Regions from separate parts of the Paraburkholderia sp. BL6669N2 genome, predicted to be linked through region 2. Evidence: riboswitches for the same ligand, from Rfam matches in the RefSeq annotation. Region 2 holds a riboswitch; the other holds the start of a gene.
The links. Region 2 has a riboswitch for glycine ahead of B0G80_RS30825 (D-amino acid dehydrogenase). Riboswitches for the same ligand answer to the same signal wherever they lie in the genome.
Positions count from the first base shown of each region.

Region 1: it holds a riboswitch for glycine, as region 2 does, so the genes downstream of both, gcvT (glycine cleavage system aminomethyltransferase GcvT) here and B0G80_RS30825 (D-amino acid dehydrogenase) in region 2, are expected to answer to the same signal.

Region 1 covers NZ_QUNA01000001.1:3,411,080-3,414,487, reverse strand. The annotation lists gene gcvH (glycine cleavage system protein GcvH) at 1-367, opposite strand, end outside; gene gcvT (glycine cleavage system aminomethyltransferase GcvT) at 431-1,549, opposite strand; glycine riboswitch at 1,630-1,789, opposite strand; glycine riboswitch at 1,822-1,923, opposite strand; gene B0G80_RS15600 (hypothetical protein) at 2,078-2,428, opposite strand; gene B0G80_RS15595 (oxidoreductase) at 2,627-3,408, opposite strand, start outside.
Region 2 covers NZ_QUNA01000002.1:1,857,168-1,860,575, forward strand. The annotation lists gene B0G80_RS30815 (MFS transporter) at 1-874, shown strand, start outside; gene B0G80_RS30820 (LysE family translocator) at 891-1,523, opposite strand; glycine riboswitch at 1,733-1,826, shown strand; gene B0G80_RS30825 (D-amino acid dehydrogenase) at 2,011-3,222, shown strand.

The DNA.
Region 1 (3,408 bases), on a different contig from region 2:
ACTTGCTGTACGCGTCGGCGTCGATCAGACGGTCTTGCGTCGCGTCCGCAGCCGGCTTGATCTTGAAGAGCCAGCTTTCGTACGGCGTGGAGTTGACCGAATCAGGCGTGTTGGCCACGGCGGTGTTCGCTTCGACGATCTCGCCCGAAACCGGCGCGTAGATATCGGAAGCGGCTTTCACCGATTCGATGACGGCGACGGTGTCGCCGGCCGTGACCGTCTTGCCCAGTTCCTGGACTTCGAAGAAGACGATGTCGCCGAGCGCTTCCTGCGCGTGGTCGGTGATGCCGACCGTCAGCGTGCCGTCCGCCTCGGTGCGGACCCACTCGTGCGATTCGGTGTATTTCAGATCGGCCGGGATGCTCATCGGATGCTCCTATGCGGTGTGATTCGGTTGTAACGTGGGAAGTAGACGCACGCGCAGGTTTGCTTAAACCGCGAGCACTTTGCCATTGCGCACGAACGGCAGTTTTACCACGCTTGCAGGTACGTTCTTGTCACGAATCTGAACGTGAACGGTGTCGCCCGGCTGCACGCCTTTCGGCACGCGCGCAAAGGCGATGGATTCCTGCATGGTCGGGGAAAACGTACCGCTGGTGATTTCGCCTTCGCCCTGCGGCGTGACGACTTTTTGATGAGCACGCAGCACGCCCGCCGCCTTGCCGTTTTCCTTCAGCAGAATCAAGCCGACGAACGCAGCCTGCGAACCGTCCGCTTCCAGCTTGCCCTTGCCGACGAAGTCGCGCGGCGAGGTGAGGTCGACGGTCCAGGCGAGGCCGGCGTCGAGCGGCGAGACGTTGTCGTCCATGTCCTGGCCGTACAGGTTCATGCCGGCTTCGAGCCGCAGCGTGTCGCGCGCGCCGAGACCGGCCGGGCGCACGCCTTGGGCGTGCAGCGCATTCCACAGCGCTTCGACGTGATCTGCGGGGACAATGATTTCGAAGCCGTCTTCGCCGGTGTAGCCGGTGCGGGCAACGGTCAACTCGCCGAACGGCGTGTCTTCGATGCGGGCGGCGTTGAAGGGCTTGAGCGCTTCGGTGGCGGCGCGTGCCGTCGGCACGGTTTGCCACACTTTTTCGCGGGCGTTGGGGCCTTGCACGGCGACGATCGCGTAATCGCGGCGCGGCGTGATGGTCAGGCCGAAGCTGCCTTCAGCGTTGAGTTGGCCGAACCAGGCGATGTCTTTGTCGGCGGTGCCGGCATTGACGACCACGCGGAAATGATCTTCGCCGAAGTAATAGACGATCAGATCGTCGATCACGCCGCCGTTCGGGTTCAGCAGGCAGGAGTACAGCGCGCGGCCCGGCGTTTGCAGCTTGGCGACGTTGTTCGCCAGCGCATACTCGAAGAAAGCGCGCACGCGCTCGCCGGTGAAATCGACGACACACATGTGCGAGACGTCGAACATGCCGGCGTCGGTGCGCACGGCGCGGTGTTCGTCGATCTGCGAGCCGTAGTTGACAGGCATGTCCCAGCCGCCGAAATCGACCATGCGGGCATTGAGCGCACGGTGGGTGGCGTTGAGCGGGGTGTGTTTGAGTTCGGTCATGGGGCCTCAGGCGTCTCGCGAAACAAAAAAGGCCATGCGGCGCTACGCCTCGCGGCCTTTTAGCTGCGAGCGATGCGTTGCATGGCCCCTCTGTCCTCGATACCTGAGAGATTGCGTTGCCGTGGTCACGTTGACGTGTCACGGTGAAACGCGCGCCCCTTCGGTGGGCAGCTTGCCAGATTCGCTCGCACTTACGACGCGCGATGCGCACGGCTACTGCCGCTCTCCAGAGTGCGAAAAACCGGTGCTCGATGTTGCCTGAGAGCGGGTTCTTCGACGCGGTCGGTCCTTTTGCCTGAGAGTTTGCGGGTGTGCCCCTTCGGCGGCGCGGCCTGCGGTTTTCTGCGGCCAGCACGCTCTCCCGACGCGTGCGGCGAATGTACGCGAGGGCCGGGGGCTTGTCAAATAAAGGCCCGAGAACCGCGCGGCGGTTGACGGAGCGTCTGCGCACTTGTCAAAAAAAGCGCGGGACGTGATGCCCGCGCTCGTGCTGCTTCGGCGTTGAAGCCGAAATTGATTCTGGCGCGATTACTCGCCGATAGCGTGTGCCGCGTTGTCCAGTTCCTGATTCAAGACGCGCTGTTCGTCGCCCGACAGGCCGCCGCCGTGTTGCGCGGCCATGTCGTGCGCTTCCTGACGGATCACGTCGAGGCGATGGTGCAGCGCTGCGCCTTGGGGCGGCGGGTAATAGCCCTGATTCACGCGGTTGTCGATCCGGCGGCTGAGGTTGTCGATGCGGCCTTCGACCTGATGCAGGCGCTGATCCGCGATCTGTTGCGGGTTGGGGCGAGGCGCCGGCTGGGGTTGAGGCGCCACCACACAGGCGGCGAGGGAACTGAGCAAGGCGCAAGCGGCGAGCGCGCGGATAGTACGGGGCATGGACACTCCGGAAGTCATTGTCGTTTTGTGGTGCTACCCTGGTAGCAACGGATGACTACCGGGCCGCGCTGACCTGCCGCGCGGCCTGATTTGTAACGTTATGTTCCTTTCGGGCTTGTCAGGGTTCTGGGCCCGCGCCGTGTGCACGGCCAGTACTGTTTTAGGTACACAAGCCGTTTCGCCGCGCGGACCAAGCCGTCAGCGAATCCTCTCGAACGGCAGCCGGGCGCCTTCTTCCGAGCTTCGGCCGGCGAGCTCGATAACCGTCATAACGTCGACGGCGTCCTGTGCGCTCACCGGGAATTTCACGCCGTTCTGGATCGCGTCGGCCACCGCGACATAAAACCCGGCGTAATCGCCATTGCGCGTCGGCCACTCCCGCTCGACTTCCTGATCGCCTTCCACGACGCGCACTACACCCGGGGCGTTGCCGGCGCCGAAGCCGTCGTCGCCCGGACGCAGGCCCGCCTTCAACTGATCTTCCTGCGTGTCGAGCCCGTATTTCATATAGCTGCCGCGTGTGCCGTGGAGGGTGAAGCGCGGCGCGACCAGCGCCGTCAGCGCGCTCGCGTGCAGCACCACTTCGAATTCACCGTAGCCGAGCTGGATGTGCACGTAGTCGGGCGCGCCGGCGTCGTCACGATGTGCGCGCACCGTTGCCGACACGGTTTGCGGCGTGCCGAACAGCGCCAGCGCCTGGTCGATCAGATGCGGTCCGAGGTCCAGCAGCAAGCCGCCGCCTCGCGACGCTTCCTCGCGCCAGCGCTGGCGCACCTCCGGCCGGAAACGGTCGAAGTGCGATTCGTATTGCGTGATCCGTCCCAACTCGCCGCTCGCCAGCAGATCGCGCACGGTCAGAAAATCGCCGTCCCAGCGACGGTTGTGAAACGGCATGAAGAGTTTGCCTCGGGCGAGCGCGATGTTGGCCAGCGTGTGCGCGTCGGCGGCGTTCAACGTGACCGGTTTGTCCACCACCACGT
Region 2 (3,408 bases):
TCTGGCGGGGCTGGTCGGCGGCTATGCGTCGGGCGCGACCGTGATGATCGCCACGCAGACGCCGCGCTCGCGCACCGGATGGGCGCTCGGCACGCTGGCCTCGGGCGTGATGGCGGGCAGCCTGGTCGGCCCGCTGGTGGGCGGCGCGCTGCCGCCGCTGATCGGTATCCGCAACACGTTTTTCATTGCCGGCGCGATGATCTTCTGCGCGTTCGTCGCGACCACGCTGCTCGTCAAGGAGCAACCGGTGGAACGGACGCGCGGCGGGACGCACCACGCGGACGCGGCAACCGGCCGGGCCAGCGTGCCCGATCTGCGGCCGGTGCTGGCGATGCTGTTCACCTCCGGCTTGCTGATGTTCGCCAACATGTCGATCGAGCCGATCATCACCGTGTATGTCAGCCAACTGGTGCACGACACACGGCATGTCACGCTGGTGTCGGGCTTCGTGATGTCGGCCTCGGCGCTGGGCAGCGTGCTGGCGGCTTCGCGGGTCGGCCGTCTGGCCGACCGCATCGGCGCGCCCAAGGTGATCGTGGCGTGTCTCGCCGTGTGCGCGGCCTTGCTGGTGCCGCAGGCGTTCGTCACGAGCGGCTGGCAACTGGTGGCGCTGCGTTTTTTGATGGGTCTCGCGCTGGCCGGCCTGCTGCCGTCCATCACGAGCGTGATCCGTCACAACGTGCCCGACCGCTCGGCCGGCTACATACTCGGCTATGCGACCTCGGCGAATTACGCGGGACAGGTGGCGGGGCCGCTCGCGGGCGGCTTTGCCGGCGCGCATCTCGGCATGCCTTCGGTGTTTCTCATCACCAGCGCGTTGATGCTCTGCGGGGCGCTGTTCAACGGCTGGGTGTTCAGGGCGCGCAACGAATAGCGCGCCTCGACACAACTCAGCGGCGCGAATCGAGCGCGATGCGTACCGCGAGTCCGGCGAGCACGGTGCCCATCAGCCAGCGCTGCACCTGCAGCCACACCGGCCGGCCGCCGAGAAACACGGCGATCGAACCCGCCATGCTGGCGATCAGCGCATTGATCGTTACGCTGATGACGATCTGCACGCAGCCAAGCGCGATGGACTGCGCAAGCACACTGCCGTGCCCCGGTGAAATGAACTGCGGCAGCAGCGACAGGTACATCACCGCGATCTTCGGATTGGCGAGATTGGTGACGAGGCCCATGGTGAAGAGCTTGCGGCGGCTGTCGTGCGGCAGATCGCGGACCTGGAACGGCGAACGGCCGCCCGGCTTGACCGCCTGCCACGCCAGATACAGCAGATACAGCGCGCCGCCGAAGCGCAGCGCGTCGTACGCGTACGGCACCGTCAACAGCAGCGCGGTGATGCCGAACGCGGCGCAGAACATGTAGAACACGAAGCCGAGCGCGACGCCGCCGAGCGAGATGAGACCCGCGCGCCGCCCCTGGCAGAGCGATCGCGAGATCAGATAGATCATGTTCGGACCCGGCGTGAGCACCATGCCGAGCGAAACCAGGCCGAAAGCGAGCAGCGTTGTGAATGCGGGCACGGCATTCTCCTCTGTGAGCGGAAGTTGGGCAGTGGCGTCGAATATAGCCGATCCAGCCATTCCGGCGCGGCATACGGGTTCGAAAATCCGTAGCGGCGCATGGCCTCTGCCTTCATCTCCATTCAGGCCGTTTCAGACCGCCGCTGCGCCGCGCATCGCACGAAAGACTTGCGGCAAAATATTTTGAACGGTATTGTCGAGCCGTTCTGCAATGCAGCGCGGGAGAGATCGTCAGACGTTCGTGACGACGCCGACGGAGCAACCGCCCCGGAAACTCTCAGGCAAAAGGACCGCGCAGCAGGAACATCTGGAGAGCGGCGCATTGCACTACCCTATGCGCCCACCGAAGGGGATTCCCCGCACACGGCTCGAATCGGGCCCGGCTGGCGCGGGGAAGAAACTCTCAGGTACATGGACAGATGGGGCATCAACGCCGGTTTCGACACGAAATCGACACCGGTGATGCTCAACTACTCTGGACCATGTCATGTCACGAATCGCCATTATCGGCGCCGGCATTACCGGCGTCACGACCGCTTACGCCCTCGCCCGGCGCGGCCATCACGTCACGGTTTTCGAGCGCCATCGCTATGCGGCGATGGAGACTTCGTTCGCCAACGGCGGCCAGCTGTCCGCCAGCAATGCCGAAGTGTGGAACAGCGTGGCCACCGTCATGAAAGGCCTGCGCTGGATGCTCACACGCGACGCCCCGCTGCTGCTCAACCCCGCGCCGAGTTGGCACAAGTACTCGTGGATGGGCGAATTCCTGCGCCAGATTCCACACTACCGGGCCAACACCGTCGAAACCGTACGGCTCGCGATTGCCGCGCGCGAGCACCTGTTTTCGATTGCCGAAACCGAGGGCATCGACTTCGATCTGGAGCGGCGCGGCGTTCTGCACATCTACAAGACCCGCAAGGAATTCGACGCCGCGAGCAAGGTGAACCAGTTGCTGCGCGAAGGCGGCCTCGACCGCAATCCGGTGACGTCGAGCGAACTGCATGACATCGAGCCCACGTTGCACGGCGATTTTTACGGCGGCTTCTTCACCCCGTCCGACTCGACCGGCGATATTCACAAGTTCACGCGCGGCCTTGCTGAGGCGTGCGTGCGGCACGGCGTCGAGTTTCATTACGACGCGCAAATCACGTCGATCGAGCAGCCTGCCGAGGGGCGCTTTACGCTGATGGTCGATCTCGAAGGCGAGTCGCAGCGGTTCACGTTCGAGCGGATCGTCGTGTGCGCCGGGGTGAAAAGCCGGGACTTCGCGTCGATGCTCGGCGACCACGTGAACATCTATCCCGTCAAAGGTTATTCGATCACGGTCTGTCTCGACGACGAACTCAGTCAGCAGCGCGCACCGTGGGCGAGCGTGCTCGACGACAGCGCGAAGATCGTCACGAGCCGCCTCGGCGCGGATCGATTTCGGGTAGCCGGCACGGCGGAGATCAACGGCTTCAACCGCGATATCCGTTCGGACCGGATCGCGCCGCTGGTGGACTGGACGCGGCGTCATTTCCCCGAGGTGTCGACCTCACGTGTGATTCCGTGGGCGGGCTTGCGGCCGATGCTGCCGAGCATGTTGCCCAAGGTGGGCCGTGGCAAACAGCGCGGCGTGTTCTATAACACCGGGCATGGGCATCTGGGCTGGACGTTGTCGGCCGCGACGGCGCAGGTGTTGGCGGGGGCGATTCAGTAGCACCAGGTTCAGGTTGGCGGGCGGCGGCCATTCGCCTCGTCGAGGCAGTCAGAACATCACAAAACCCCTGCAAGTCCAGTTGCTCAGGGGGTTTGTGTTTCTGGCTAATCAATAAACACCGTCTTTTGGTTTTGTTGAGCCGCTCGTCAGTTGCAAATGCATAACGCGCAGTCTGTCCCAATGTGG